One region of the Propionispora hippei DSM 15287 genome, then DNA from elsewhere that is predicted to be linked to it. Evidence: riboswitches for the same ligand, from Rfam matches in the RefSeq annotation. Region 1 holds a riboswitch; the other holds the start of a gene.
What was found. A riboswitch is a leader RNA that binds a small molecule or an ion and turns the genes downstream of it on or off. The one in region 1 is predicted to bind fluoride.
Positions count from the first base shown of each region.

Region 2: another riboswitch for fluoride. It lies ahead of F3H20_RS17650 (MutS-related protein); the one in region 1 lies ahead of eno (phosphopyruvate hydratase).

Region 1 covers NZ_FQZD01000055.1:8,045-15,909, reverse strand. The annotation lists gene F3H20_RS18625 (dynamin family protein) at 1-1,377, shown strand, start outside; fluoride riboswitch at 1,389-1,451, shown strand; gene eno (phosphopyruvate hydratase) at 1,595-2,875, shown strand; fluoride riboswitch at 2,910-2,974, shown strand; gene F3H20_RS18615 (cation:proton antiporter) at 3,171-4,346, shown strand; gene F3H20_RS18610 (universal stress protein) at 4,348-4,773, shown strand; gene F3H20_RS18605 (DUF190 domain-containing protein) at 5,039-5,386, shown strand; gene crcB (fluoride efflux transporter CrcB) at 5,422-5,796, shown strand; gene F3H20_RS18595 (class I SAM-dependent methyltransferase) at 6,007-6,639, shown strand; gene F3H20_RS18590 (lipase family protein) at 6,749-7,865, opposite strand, start outside.
Region 2 covers NZ_FQZD01000047.1:6,696-14,560, forward strand. The annotation lists gene F3H20_RS17645 (MutS-related protein) at 1-669, opposite strand, end outside; gene F3H20_RS17650 (MutS-related protein) at 666-2,198, opposite strand; fluoride riboswitch at 2,348-2,409, opposite strand; gene F3H20_RS17655 (SagB/ThcOx family dehydrogenase) at 2,668-3,426, shown strand; gene F3H20_RS17660 (class I SAM-dependent methyltransferase) at 3,447-4,247, opposite strand; gene F3H20_RS17665 (iron-sulfur cluster carrier protein MrpORP) at 4,547-5,758, shown strand; gene F3H20_RS17670 (DsrE/DsrF/DrsH-like family protein) at 5,911-7,865, opposite strand, start outside.

The DNA of each region.
Region 1 (7,865 bases):
GGCGGAGTCGTCCTAATTGATACGCCGGGCATTGGTTCTACTTTCCGGCATAATACGGACACGACGCTCCGGTTTCTTGCCCAGTGTGATGCCGCGCTGTTTGTTGTATCGGCCGACCCGCCGGTTACGGCGGCGGAATTGGCATTTCTGCAGATTGTGCAGCATCATGTCCGGCGTTTGTTTTTTGTGCTCAATAAGGCTGATCATCTCAGCGGTGAGGAACAGGATACCATGGTTAGCTTTTTGCGGCAGGTTTTGCGGGAACAGGCCGGCATAACAGTGGAAACCGTCTATCGGGTATCGGCCCGGCAGGCAGTTTTGGGCAAAGAGAGAGGTGATAGCCGTCTGCTGGCGGCTAGTGGGTTAGGCCTGCTGGAGGAGGCATTAACAGCTTTCTTCCGGCAGGAAATGCAGGCGGTACTGGCCGTGGCTATTGAAACCAAGCTGGCTGTCGTGCTGCGGGAGGCCTTGTTGGAGCTGGAGCTTGCCGTCCAGGTCCTGCTTATGCCGGTCGATGAATTGGCCGCCAAGCAGGCAACGCTGCGGCAGAAACTAACAGAATTGACCGCCGAAGAGCAGCAGGCCGATGACGTACTGGCCGGCGACCGCAAACGGGCTTTGGATTTTTTGGAGAAGCAGGCCGACGTCCTGCGGCGGAAGGCCCGGGACTACTTATCCCATGTGGTGGCAAAAGAGCTGAGCGGTGGTGAACGTCCCGGTCTGGAGCGGGACGCTCAGACTGCCTTGATGGCGGCTGTTGCTCCTTTCTTTGACCGGGAACTGTCAGCCACTGCCGACCAGTTTAGCGACTACCTGGCCGGTGTAATGGCTGTTCATCAGCAGCGGGCTGAGGCATTGATTCAGGCGGTACGTCAGACGGCGGCTACCATTTTTGCCCTTGATTATCAGGCGGTGGAGCAGGAGTTGACCTTTCAAATGAAACGTCAGCCCTATTGGGTAAAAACGGAATGGCAAACAGGCCTGGGGGGAATTCCCCACACCTGGCTGGAGGTACTGCTGCCGGCCTCATTTCGGTTTGTTCGTATCCGCAAGCGGCTGGAACGGCAGGTGGAAGCCCTGGTGCTGCGAAATGTGGAAAGCCTGCGTTGGGCTCTTTTACAGAATACGGAGGCGGCCTTTCATTCCTTCCGGGCAGCCTTTAGCGCCCGGCTGGCCGAGGCGGTGGACGGGACTGCCCAGGCAGTTGCCGCCGCGGCGGAGCAAAAACAGGGACAAACTGAGGATGTGGCAGACCGGTGCAGCCGGCTGCAGCGGGCTGCCAGGCAAATGCAGCAGCTTCTGCAGCAAGTAACTACCGTAGAGCCAGAGTTTGGCAAAGCGGTTGCTATTGACGCAGAATCAGACCGGCTGATATAATAAAGCCATATTTTTATAGCGGCGATGGAGTTCGCCTTTAAGTCCGTGCAGACGGTAATGACTCCTACCACTTAGGTGGTAGGAGTCTGTTTTTTTTCTGCCCGCTGCTAAGAACAAGTCTAATATAAGTTTAATTGGTGAAAAAATTAGAGTTAAATGTATTGATAGGTGTTTGCTAACAAATCTTATAGGTAATTTATCGAAGGAGGCGCTATGTATGAGCAGCAGGATTGTCAGTGTAAATGCGTTAGAAATTTTGGATTCCCGGGGGAATCCGACCATCCGGGTCAATATGGAACTGGCCGGTGGCAGCAGGGCATCGGCTTCGGTGCCTTCGGGCGCGTCTACCGGTGAGAATGAGGCACTGGAACTGCGGGACGGGGATAAGACGCGTTATGGCGGTAAGGGGGTTTTGCAGGCTGTGGCCAATGTCAACAATCGCATAGCCCCGAAACTGATCGGGCAGGATGCCGGCGATCAGGCGGCGATTGATCAGCTCCTGCTGGAGCTGGATGGTACACCGACTAAGGCCAATTTAGGCGCCAACGCCATTCTGGGCGTTTCCATGGCGGCTGCCCGGGCCGCAGCGATAGAACGGGGCTTGCCACTCTATGCCTATCTGGGCGGCAGCGAGGCGGTGCGGCTGCCGGTGCCGATGATGAATATTTTAAACGGCGGCAAGCATGCCGACAACAGTGTGGATTTTCAGGAGTTTATGGTTATGCCGGTCGGCGCGCCTACCTTTGCCAAAGCCCTGCAATATGGTGTGGAAACCTTTCACGCGCTCAAAAAGCTTTTGGGACAACAGGGTTATGCCACCAGCGTGGGTGATGAGGGCGGCTTTGCACCTAACCTGAAGAGCAATGAGGAGGCCTGCGAGTTGATTATCGAGGCCATCCGGTCAGCCGGCTATGTGCCGGGTGTGGATATTGCTCTGGCACTTGACCCGGCAGCCAGTTCGTTTTATGAAAATGGTCAGTATCATTTAACAAAATCAGGGCAGGGAGTAAAGAGCAGCAGTGAAATGACGGCGCTGTACAAGGAATGGGCCAAGAAATATTACCTGGTTTCTCTGGAAGACGGATTAGCGGAAAATGACTGGGACGGCTTCCGGGAGCATACGGCAGCCCTCGGTCAGGCGTTGCAGATTGTAGGCGACGATATTTTTGTCACCAATACCAAATTCATTGCCCGCGGCATTAAGGAGAAGACCACCAATGCGGTGCTTATTAAGCTAAATCAGATCGGTACGGTGAGCGAGACGGTGGAGGCCATAAAAATGTGCCGCCAGGCCGACTGGAATTATGTTGTTTCCCACCGTTCCGGCGAGACCGAAGATGCGTTCCTGGCCGATTTTGCCGTGGCCATGGGCGGCGGCCAGATCAAGACCGGTTCGGCTTGCCGCAGCGAACGCATTGCCAAATATAACCGCCTGTTGGAGATTGAGGCCGAGCTGGGCGGAAAAGCTGTCTTCGGCAATCCTTTTGCCGCCCAATGACAGGCTGGCCGGTTGGGTTTTCAGGCAGTACGGCGTAAAAACCGGCGATGGAGTTCGCCATAACCCCGCAGTGAACGCGGTAATAACTCCTACCTTCCCTAGGGTGTGTTGGCAAATGGTTCGGAGTGCTTTGAAGCGTGCTTTTTTGACATCCATCGTTAAAATTTTTAGAAGTAAGGGCCATTCTTCTTGCGAAGATTGTCTTTTCACAAAAATTATTCGACATGGAACATTCCGCTAATTTAAAACACACCCCGGGAGTATTAGTCAAGGACTAACAAGGAGGTAGCTGTCAATGGAACAGAACTTTGCTATTGCCGCGCAGTGGGTGCTGCTGGCCCTTATTGCCACCGTCCTGTCTATCCGGCTGGGCATTTCGGTGGCGCTGATGGAGATTGCCGTGGGTGTGATTGGCGGCAACGCCGTGCATTTGGAGATTACACCGTGGGTTACATTTTTAGCCGGCTTTGGTGCTGTGGTATTAACCTTTCTCGCCGGGGCTGAGATTGATCCCGACAGCCTCAAAGGCAACCTGAAAGAAAGTCTGGTGATTGGCTTTTTGTCGTTTCTGCTGCCCTTTCTGGGCGGTATGTGGTTTGCCGAGTATGTGTTCGGCTGGGATGGTAATGCCGCTAAAATTGCCGGCATTGCGCTGTCAACCACCTCGGTGGCCGTCGTATATGCCGTCATGGTAGAAAGCGGGCTGTCGGCCAGTCGACTAGGGCAAGGCATTCTGGCGGCCTGCTTTGTCACTGATTTGGGGACGGTGCTGGCCTTAGGACTGCTCTTTACCGGATTTTCGCTAAAGGTTGTCTGGTTTACGGCGGTTATGATTGTAGCCGTAGTGGTTATTACCCCGCTGTCTGCCAGGGTATTCAAATGGTATGGCGGACGAGTCAGCGAGCCGGAAATCAAGTTTATTTTTCTGGTACTCTTGGCTTTGGCCTACCTGGCGGTGATCAGCGGCAGCGAAGCGGTACTGCCGGCCTATATTATCGGCATGGCCATGGCCCGCTTTTTCAAGCATTACAAGCCAACGTTGACGAAGATGCGGGCTATTGTGTTTGCCGTTTTTACGCCGTTTTATTTCATTAAAGCGGGAGTACTGGTATCGGTGGGCGCTTTGTATACGATGTCCGGGACCATCCTGGTTTTCCTGCTGATCAAGATGGCGACTAAATTTATCGGCGTACTGCCGGCGACTAACTGGTTTCACTATACACCGCGCACCGGTATTTACACTACCTTGCTAATGAGCACCGGCCTGACCTTTGGCACCATTTCGTCCCTGTACGGACTAACTAACCATTATATTAATGAGGGACAGTACAGTGTACTGGTGGCAACCGTCATTTTGAGTGCTGTGGTGCCGACGATGATCGCCCAAAAGTGGTTTTTCCCGACAGATGAGACCAGCGAATCGCCGGCAGTGATAAAAAACATGGTTATCAGGGAGAGGGAGGCCGATTGACATGGATCTGAAAAAAATAGTTGTGGCCTATGACGGCTCAGCCGGCAGCCACAAGGCGTTAGTCTGGGCGGTAGGCCTGGCTGCCAGGTTTGAGGGGGCGACGATGGTCGTAGTCAGCGTGGTTAAGCCCCCTGAATTTAGCTCCAGCATTGACGAAGTGGATGAATGGTACGCCGATGGGGAGAAACAGTACCGGCCGCTGCTGGAGCAGGCTGTGGTTTATGGTGAGGAACAGGGGATTTTTCTACAGACGGAAATCCTAAAGGGCCATCCGGCAGAGAGCCTGATGCGCTACGCTGTTGATCGCAGGGCCGATTTGATTGTCATGGGTACCCGGGGCATGGGCGGATTTAAAAGTCTGATTATCGGCAGTGTGGTGCAAAAGGTGGTTACCTATGCTAAAGTGCCGGTTGTTGTGGTAAAATAAAGATAGCATATCAAAAAATGTTAACGAAGTATGGTACAAAAAGCGCTGTTAGGGTTGTTTCGGATAATTAAGCACTCTCTGAGGCTAATGAAAAAATTACAAAAATACGGCCCGGTAGCTGGCTGGCCCGGGCCGTATTGGCTGCCGTGGTGGCAGCCGGCGACCAGGCTGCAAAGGATCATACACGCTGCTATACCGGTTTAGGTGGTTGTAGGCAGCAGGGCTATAAAAAGTTGATTGGTATCAAGTTGAAGGAGGAGTCTTTGTGCCCAAAATTGCGAGTCAGGCCAAACGATTACGGATTTATATCGGGGAAAGCGATCACTGGAAACGGCGTTCTTTGTATCAAGCCATTGTGGAGAAGGCTAAGGAACTGGACATGGCAGGAGCGACGGTGTTCCGCGGCATCGTGGGTTATGGGGCCAACAGCCGGATTCATACGGCCAGTATTGTGGATTTATCCAGTGATTTACCCATTTTAGTGGAGATTATCGACAGCGAGGATTATGTTGCCAAGCTATTACCTTTTCTGGATGATATGCTGGAGGAGGGAATGGTTACGATTGACGATATAGAAGTTATCAAATACGGTCATAAGCCGCCAAAACGATAACAGAGTAATGGTTGAAGCAAGAGAGGTGAAAGTATATGTTGGGAATTGTTTTAGTAGCGGTCGGCGGTGGCATTGGTTCAGTCATCCGGTATTTAGTGTCCAACTGGATGGCGGAGCGATTTGGCCCGGAGTTTCCCTTTGGGACGTTGCTTGTCAATGTGGTAGGGTGCTTTATTATCGGTTTGTTTTTGACAATGGCCACCGAGCGGTTAAGCATCAGCCCCTACTGGCGACTGCTTGTCGCCGTTGGTTTAATAGGCGGTTTGACTACGTTTTCATCCTTTAGTTATGAAACGCTGCGATTGCTGCAAACTGCCGATGTCTTGCGGGCTTTTTATAATGTAGGACTTAATTTGGGAATCGGCTTTTTTGCTACCTGGCTGGGGATTGGTATTGCCAGACTGTTTTAAGGAAAGAATTATTTCCTGGGAAAAGATGGGGAATGTGAACCATCTAGCCCAGGTTTATTCTTTTTCCGGATAATCAGGGATCTTTCGCCGGAGATAGGTTTTTAACTAATAGGCAGAACGGCGAAGATTGTCAATACCGGAGAGGAACAGGACGCGGGTATAGCGAAGTACTGTCCAGATAAACCACCAGAAGGAATGGGGTGATGCTGTATGGAGGATAAAACGAAAAACACGATTGCCGCCTATAACGAAAATTATCAGCGGTTTGCTGAAAAATTCATGAACTATACTCCCTACGTTAGGCAGATTGGAAAATTTTCCGACTATCTAAAAGACGGAGCTTGTATTTTGGATATTGGCTGTGGTCCGGGGAATGTGGCCAGGCAGCTCTGTGCGGCGAAACGGCTGGAGATTACAGGCATTGATCTCTCGGAAAAAATGCTGGAATTGGCCAGACAGCATGTTCCACAGGGAAAGTTTTATTTGCAGGATTCGCGAGAAGCAGTGTTCCCGGCAGCAGCTTTTGATGCGATTATTCTCTCGTTCAGCATTGTGCATCTGGAAACGGAAGCGGCTAAACGTCTCTTGGCTCGTGCTGCAGAATGGTTAAAGCCAGGCGGTTATCTATATGTAAGCTTTATGGAGGGTAAGCAGCCCGGTTTTGAAACCACCAGTTTTTCACAGGATGCGCTATATTTTAATTATTTTCAGGAAGCCGCTTTAAGAAGTCTCCTGGCTGAAAATCAGGTGGTTTGTATCCACAGCGAGAAACAGAAGTATCCTGAGCCTGATGGAAGTGTGACAACAGATGTCTTTTTATTTGGGCATAAGAAAGAACTTTAGTACCTTACAGGGCGCTAAAAAAGCGGCCTGTTCTTTTTATGGAACAGACCGCGGTTAATACTGGATATGAGGTTGGGCAAAGCAATCAATCGCCTGACAGGAACCGACACTATACGGCAGTTTTAGCCAGCCGGGTACTCATATGGATATTCATTTCTTTAAAGGCATGGATAAAGGCTTCCAGGGGAGTCAGCGTATAGGTGCCTGTGGAATAAATGGCTGTGTCGGCGACAGCGCCGGTCTTTGCGTCATAGATTGTCTGAGTCAGGGTGATATAATAGGTATTCTTTTCTTGCTTAACGCGGCTGGCACTGACTTCGGAGGCAATGACCCAGCGGCAGCCGGAGGCCGCTGCTGCCTGTTGCCAGGAATTCGGCATGTCCGCAGGTGTTACCTGGCGGGAGAAAGTGCGGCGGTATTCATCCTGCAAAGCTTCATTCATATACCAAAATTCGCTGGTTAGGTTCTCGGGCAAGCTGTTTTTCAGCGGCAAGATATAGGCACTATCCTGGCTGGACCCGGCAAAGGCTGGAAAAGCGGGAAGCGGCATGCCGGCTTCCATAGCCAGGCGACGTTTGTCATAATAATTTTTGATGGCCGAATCGATATAACCTGTTAACTGATGGGAATCGCTTACGAAAGCCGGGGCCGGCCATTTTATTTCCCGGCCAAACTGCTGATAGCCGCCAACCAGTGTTTGCAGCGCGCCGGTGACCGGATCGCCGGACTGGACGACGCGGGTTACCGGCAAGATCGGGGCGAACTTGCTGGCGAAAGCAGCATTTCCTACAGCGGGGGCGCCGAAGGTGATAACCGCCAGCTGGCCGGAAGTCATGCCGCTGCTGATTAGTCTTGCGCCGCCCAGGGTAGCAGCGGCACCGCCGAGGCTGTGTCCGGTCAGATAGAGTTTGCGGTCTTTGTTCGCCGCCAGCAGATCGAGCAGCGCCAGGCTGCCCTGGCGGGGGCCGCGCAGTGTGGCCGTCGGTCCGGCCTGCAGGAATTGGTAAAAACCCTTATGGACTTTAGGCTCGGTATCAGGTACATTCTTTTTAGCCGCGGCGGCGGAAATTTCTTCATCGGTAGTGCCGGTGAAATATACTTTATCTACTTTAAGGTCAAGTTTAACATCCTTTTCATTTTCCGTACCGACAATGGCGATAAAATAAAAGGGTGTATTCTTTTTCTGGGCAATCAGGTACCGAACGCCCGAGCGGCCCTGGGGCTGA
Region 2 (7,865 bases), on a different contig from region 1:
ATCCCGCTCATGGATATGGATCGTATAGGCCGGCGGCTGCTGAGCAAAGAGCCGCTCCAGCCAGCTTTGCTTTTTATCCTGGACCTTATGCAGGGTGTAGCCGGTCCCCTCGTTGCCCTTGCCCAGCGCAGCGCTGACCAGCACGCCGCTACGGAACTGGAGGTGCCGCAAATGCTCCTGTACCAGGGCAAAATAGTCATCAGCAAGCTCTTGCCGAAGCATGGCAAAAAGCACCCGAAAGCCCTCCGATTCAAAGTTACCGGCATATTCATCAGCCAGCTGCTTAAGTTGTTTCAGCCAGGCCAGAAACAGTTGCAGGGCTTCCCGTGCGCTATACAGAATGCCTGCCGGATAGCGGCCGAAAATGCTGAAATAGAGCTTTTTCTTTTTTTCCTCCATGGCCTCTGTGACAATAAGGTACATCTTTCTGACCACAGCAGGATTGTTCAGACAATCCTTAAGAATAGCCTGGCGATAAAGAATAGTGTCTATATCCTCCGTCCCGCACAACAGGCTTTTCCTGGCCACATCAAAGAGAAATTGATCACCGGAAGCCATGGCCTGAAACAACGTAGTCAATTCCAGATCCTGCACCAGGTCGTCAGCATTGGCCGGCAGGGCCTGTTGCAAATTAAAGTCACGGTCCCTATACATAAGAAAAGCTTTCATGATGGTATGCGCTCCTTTAGCAAGCGATAGGTAAGCCGGTACTTTTCGGCAATAGATATAGCATAGGCCAGGCCGTCGGCAGGCCTTCGCACAATCCGGTACGTTCGCCTGGCCGGATCGTCGGGCACTACGGTACTCACCATACTCACGGTTTGCTCGCTTAACGCGGCCAATTCATCGATGAAGGTTACACAAACACACAACAAATCCAGTTCCATGATTCGCTGCATAATCTTCCTGCCCAACAGCACGGCGTCGTTCAACGTGGTGGAGGTAAAGATTTCATTCATAATAATGATGCTGTTTGCCGTAGCCCGGTCAAGAATATCATGAATTCTTACCAAATCATCCTGCAGTTTGCTGCGCAGATTGTTGATGTCTTCTTCTTTTTCAAAATGCGTAAACAACCTGTCGCACAAAAAGAGTTTTGCTTGCCGCCCCGGAACAGGACAGCCCAACCCAGCCAGATAATGCAGTTGGCCAAACGTACGGGCAAAGGTTGTCTTGCCGCCTTGGTTCGGACCGGTTACCACAATAATCCGTTCACGGCCCTGTAAGTGAAAATCATTACACACAACGGCTGCCTTCCGGCCAACCAGTTGAGCGGCCAGAGCCAGATCAAACCCGTCGTAATTGTAAATTTCCTTACAGGTAGCGGAAAGCTGTGGATAGCAAAACCGCAGGCCCGCCTGCTTTAGCTGATCAGTATGTTCCAGGTAAGCCATATAAAATTGTACTTCCCGGTCAAACATAACCAATGTCTCATCGGGAAATCGGCTATATTTTTCGCAAAAAGCGTCGAGCCTGGCAAAGCTGTCGGGATTCAATTGGGCTACGCAATCCAATATTTGCGCTTCAATATGGTTCATGCCCACCCCGCTGGCAAACTTCGCTTTATAATCCTGTACCGCTCCCTGCTTAAACTTGGCAAAGGTTTCTTCCACATCAACACTGTAATCCGCCTCTGCTTCATAGTGGCGAACTTTGATGGCACCATCCTTGATGAGCAGGCAATATCTTATGGCAGTTAATTCGGCCTTAAGCTCCCGGGTCTCCGTTACAAGCGCCCTAAACTCTTCGGCGCGGGCATAGGCCGCAACATATTCGCGAAAAGCTAAAAAGCCGCGGGAGCGTAACCCGGCAGCGTTCAAGTCCTCTGCCAAACGGGTAACGGCTGCGCAATACCGGTCTACTGCCTCGAGAAACCAACCCGCTTTATGGTAATGATAATAGAGCTTTTCGACGGAGCCAAGATACCCGCGGATAGCCCGCATATTGTCCGCGAACGAACGGATAGCGGCCAATAGAGTTTGATTGCCAAGCTCCTGCATGACTTCCTGGCGATACCGGACGGCTTCCTCATCAGGCAGAGCAATATAAAAAAACGGTTTTAAATCATATTCCTGCTTGCCGGCCGTGATGGCCTCCACAATCTGGTCCAGATTCAAATCCCGGAAAAAAGCCGGTTCTTCCCTGATTTCCCTTCGCAAATGCCCGGCATGTTCCGCAAACAGTATACTAAAGCTCATAAAAACACCTCCCTGTTTAAACCCCTGTTTCTTACCGGCAGACACGGTAACCCATCAACAGCAAAGTACCAAGCCGCTATTCTTCATTCCCCACGCTTGACGACCACATCATCGGCGCCTATAAAAAAAAATGACTCCTGCAGGCTTTTTAGCCTGCAGGAGTCATTAGCGCTTACGCGCTTTTACGGCGAACTCCATCACCGGAAAATGCAGTTTATATTCTATATACTAACAAGCCCTGCTTCCTCTGTCAATTCCTCCGGCTCCAGCTGCACTATTTTCCAGCAGAGCCGTTCTCTCCGGGCAAAAGGGCCGGACGTCATACAAGACTGGCTAAAGCACAGCGCAACCACCATATATAGTGTATATAAAAAAATATATAACAACATATCGTTAATCAAGCAGGATTTACCAGTTCCTATGCGGAAAATACATCAACTATAAATACAGCTAAGGGAGTTGGCGTCAAGTGGATAAATTTGATCAACACAGAAGCTTTTTAAAATCGAACTTTGCCGAATTCAAGAAAATAACAACCGATGCAAAGAAGGGTCTGCCCCAGCCGGTAAAGGTAAAGCCTTACGAACTGCAGGCCGAATTGATTGATCTCCCGGCAGTAAGCGAAAGTACCCTGACAAGTAAAAATATCTTTACTTGCATAAAAGAACGAAGAAGTACCAGACTTTACGGTGATTGTCCGCTCAGCCTCGACGAATTATCCTATCTTCTATGGGCGACCCAGGGCATCACCGGCACGAACAAAGCCGGCCTTACACTAAGAACAGTTCCCTGCAGCGGTGCGACCCATTCCTTTGAAAGCTACCTGTTGATTAGAAATGTGGCAAATATCCAAAAAGGAGTATACCGCTACCTCCCGATAGAGCATAAGCTCTTATTTATGTTTGAACTGGATAAGCTGGAAAACAAAATAGACGAGATTACCCTGGACCAGCCATTTGTCCCTAACTTTGCCAATAAAGCAGCGGTGTTATTTCTTTGGAGTACAACGCCCTACCGGTCGGAGTGGAAATATGATATTACCGCCCACAAAAAAATCCTGATAGATATCGGACATGTCTGCCAAAACCTGTATTTAGCCAGTGAATCCATCGCCGCCGGAACCTGTGCCATCGGAATATACGATCAAGCGCTGGTCGACCGGTTACTGGGTCTGGATGGGAACGACGAATTTGTCATCTATCTCGCGGCGGTAGGGAAGAAACCATAACGCCTTATTTATAGGTAAGCTTACACAAATTGCAAATGAGCAATTTTGTTATTAAAATACCGTCTGCCAGCCGGAATCAAGGCCAGCCAGCCAAACCAGCCCCAACGGTTCCGGTGATAATCAAAGTAATTCCATTCTTCCAGAAACCTGATATTTTCGTGCAAAGCTTCCACCATTTTCCCACTGGCTACGCCCCATTGAAAGGAAGCATTCGTTTTACTGACACTGTCATGGCGCCGGCTGTTCTTTACCAATAGGGGCGATAAGATTTCAAACAGCATTTCCGCTTGGGGAAACTCGCTGGCCAGTCTGGCAAGCAACTCTTTTATTTCCGGCTCGGTAAAATACATAAGCACACCTTCGGCAATAATTAATACCGGCCTATCGTCCCGCTGGATTGCCTGCGGCCAAGCCGGATCAAATATGGACTTTTCCAGCATCCGGTACCGGTCGGTTTCGGAAAAAAACTGGCGGCGCAGCCGGATAGGCTCGGCCAGATCCAGATCATACCAGTGAACACGGCCGTTATCTACACGGAAAAAGCGGGTATCAAGCCCACAACCCAGATTAATCACAACGGACTCGGCCTGCTTGGCCAAAAAAGCAGTGACCGCTTTATCCAGCAGTTCCGTCCGGATCGCCACCCCTATCTGTGACAGCCTGGCCTTTTCAAATTTTACAAAATCATACTCTAGCTTTTCCATCATCTGAACGGCTAAGTCATCCCGGATAATCGGCTCCGGTCGCTTCGTTTCCACCGCTCTGGCCCATAGGGGAATTAACAGCGTTTCCGAAACGCCTTCCAGCTTTTGTTTAACCATGTTATTGCCCTCCCCGGTGTTATCGCTTAATTTAATCGATAATGATTTTTGTTATCAATTAAATTATAACGGAATAGAAATTTCCAGTCAACTTCCATTCACCTCAATTCAGGAAAGCACTCCACAATCGTATGGATGAATCGGCACAGGCTTTGGAAACCTATAAGCGAGCACCTTTCCCGCATTACAACTCGCCCGACAAACATAATATCGCAAAAATAATCTCTAGCCCGGCCTACGCCAAGCAGGCAAACCCGCTGAAATAGCCATGTTCACCAAGAAAGGGAGATGACCTGTCCATGTCTTGTAATTCCAATCCTACACAGCAATTCGCTGCCCAAACCGAACGGATTCACCGTTTTTTAGATCAGGTAACTAAAAAACTGATTGTCATGAGCGGCAAAGGCGGCGTCGGCAAGAGCACTGTAGCAGCCAATCTGGCCGTAACACTCAGTCAGCAGGGCTACCAAGTGGGCCTGCTGGATATTGATGTGCACGGTCCCAGCATTGCCGGTCTGCTCGACTTGAACGACCTGCCGTTATTGACTGACCGCGAGCAAATCTATCCCATCGAATACAGTCCGACCCTGAGGGTAGTGACCATCCAAGGTCTCCTGGACAAACCCGATGATCCGGTCATCTGCCGGGGCCCCGCCAAAATCACCATGATCCGCCAATTCTTAGGCGATGTCGACTGGGGGCCGCTGGATTTTCTGATTATCGACAGCCCGCCGGGAACCGGTGACGAGCCGCTTACCATCGCACAGACCGTCACCGGCTGCCAGGCCGTCATTGTTACTACCCCGCAGGAAATCGCCTTAGCCGATGTCCGCAAATCCATTCAATTCTGCCGGAAGGTCAACCTCCCCATTGCCGGCATTATCGAAAACATGAGCGGCTTTGTCTGCCCCTCCTGCGGCAGTCGCCACGATATTTTCAAAAGCGGCGGCGGCGAAAAAACGGCAGCCGCGGCCGGACTGCCGTTTTTAGGACGCCTGCCCATCGACCCGGCCATTGTCACGGCCGGCGACAGCGGTAAAGCCCTTGCCAGCCTCCATAATCAAACACAGACAGATATGCAGCACCTGGTCGATCAGTTGCTCCAGCAGCTCGGCAACCCGACTCCGACAGAGACCGGGCTGCTGAAAATCGCCATCCCCACCGACAACGGAAAGCTGGGAGAGCGTTTTGGCCATAGTGCGGTATTTTCCATAATCAGCGCCCAAAAGGGACAGATCGTACAGCAGGAAGAGCTTACCCCGCCCCCTAAGCCAGGCGCGATTCCCGGCTGGCTGGCCGAACAGGGCTGTCATACCGTCATTGCCGGCGGTCTGGGCGAGGCAGCCAGAAGCAAACTGGCCGAACTGGGGATCAAAGTGATCTGCGGAGCACCGGCCGCTACGCCGGAGCAACTGGCGCTCCGCTATCTGCGGGGCGAACTGATTGCCGGTACTCCCGCCGCCAGCCCGGCGTCCCCGGCTTCTTCCTGCCAGGACTGTAACCACACCTAATTAAAAGCAAATAAAGAAGGTACGTCACCTGGCATCGGCCAAGCGGCGTACTTTCTCTGTTCTCTGTCCGGCTTCGTCCTCTGAAAAGTGGCAACACCCGTTAATCAATCCGGCCACAGCCACACAGCGCATCCGGTCATTTTAGACGGCCCTTAAATAAACAAATTGACATTGGCGTCTTCCGCCTCGCTGAGATAATAACCCACACCGCCGATTTTTACGCCGTCCAGCAGTTCTTCCGGCTTAAAGCCCATGACATCCATCGACATCTGACAGGCCACAATCTCCACCCCGGCGGCCATGGCACTCTTCATCAACTCCTCCAGCGAAGCCACTTGCTTATTGTTCATAACCATTCGCATCATCGCCGTGCCCATCCCCAGCATATTCATTTTAGACAGGGTCAGTTTTTTGCTGCCCCGGGGCATCATCCAGCCAAACATGCGGTCCAGAAAGCCCTTGGCCACCGGCACCGTTTCCGGCTTGCGCAAAATGTTCAGTCCCCAGAAGGTAAAGAAGAGGGTTACTTTTTTTCCCATGGAGGCGGCGCCGTTGGCGATAATAAAGGCGGCCATAGCCTTATCCAGATCGCCGCTGAAAACGACGATGGTTTTATTATCTTTCGCCGGCGCAGTGCAGGCCGGGGCGGCGCCAGGCACCGCTGCCTGCTTTTGAAGGCGGGCCACAATCCGGTTCTTTTCTTTTTGCAGCGACAGCAGCGTGTGGCCGGTCCGCAGGCACCAAGCCTTAATATCCTCAAAAAAACCGGGGTCCGAGGCCGTGACTAGCAAAATCTGCCCCACTGCCAGGCCGTCCATGGCTTCCTTTACCCGCAACAACGGACCGGGGCAGCACAGACCGCAGGCATCCAGCACCAGATCCGGCTCAGCCGTTGCCGCTGGTACAGCAGGCGGCTTCGCGGCAGGCTGCGTCACCTCAGCCGGCGGCTGCCCTTCAGCCAGGCGCGGGGCTGCCGCCTTATACCCGCCGCTCATGCTCTTGACCCGGAAGCCGTGCTGGCTGAGAATGCGGGCGGCAATGTAGCTTTGCAGGCCGACCTTGCAATAAGTCAGGATCAGCTTGTTCTTATCCAACTCAGCAAGGCGGCTGCGCAGACTATCGGTCGGAATGTTGACCGCGCCCGGCAGCGCATTGGTGGCAAACTCAAGGGGAGAGCGGACATCCACCAGCACGGTGGTCTGCGGATCAAAGCCGGCCAGTTCATCATAGGTGAATACCTCCAGCCGCTTGGTCAGAATATTTTCGGCAACAAAGCCGGCCATATTGACAGGATCTTTCGCCGACGAGTACGGCGGGGCGTAGGACAGCTCCAGCTCGGTCAGATCCTGGACCGTGCCTTTCAGGCGGATAGCGGTAGCCAGCACATCAATATGCTTATCAATCGACTCCGGTCCTACCGCCTGGGCGCCAAGGATTTTACCATCGTCGCCAAACAACAGCTTGATAGTTAGTTGCAGTGCATCCGGATAGTAGGAAGCATGGGAATTGGGGTGTACATAAATAGCCTGATACGGCACCTGCAGGCGTGCTAAGCTTCGTTCGTTATTACCGGTAGCGGCAGCCGTCAGATCAAACACCTTTAAGATGGCCGTGCCCTGCGTCCCCTTATAGACACTGGGAATACCGGCTATATTGTCGGCGGCAATGCGCCCCTGCTTATTGGCCGGACCGGCCAGCGGCACGGCAGCCGGCTGACCGGTCACCAAATCCACAACCTCCACGGCATCGCCAACAGCATAAATATCCGGCTGATTGGTCGCCATATGCTCATTGACCAGAATATGGCCCCGTTTGCCCAGAGCAACGCCGCTGTCCTTTAGAAAACCGGTGGCCGGCGCCACACCGATAGCCAGCACCACCATATCGGCAACAATCTGCCTGCCGCTCTGCAGCGTAACCAGCAGCCCGTCAGCCTGTTCCGCAAAGTGCGCCACACCATCCCCTACCTGAACGGTTACGCCGTGGTCCCGCAGTTCTTGTTCGATCAATAAAGCCATATCACTGTCAAAGGGCGGCAGAATATGGGGCGCCGCCTCCACCAGCGTTACGGCAAGACCGCGCTCACGCAGGTTTTCCGCCATTTCCA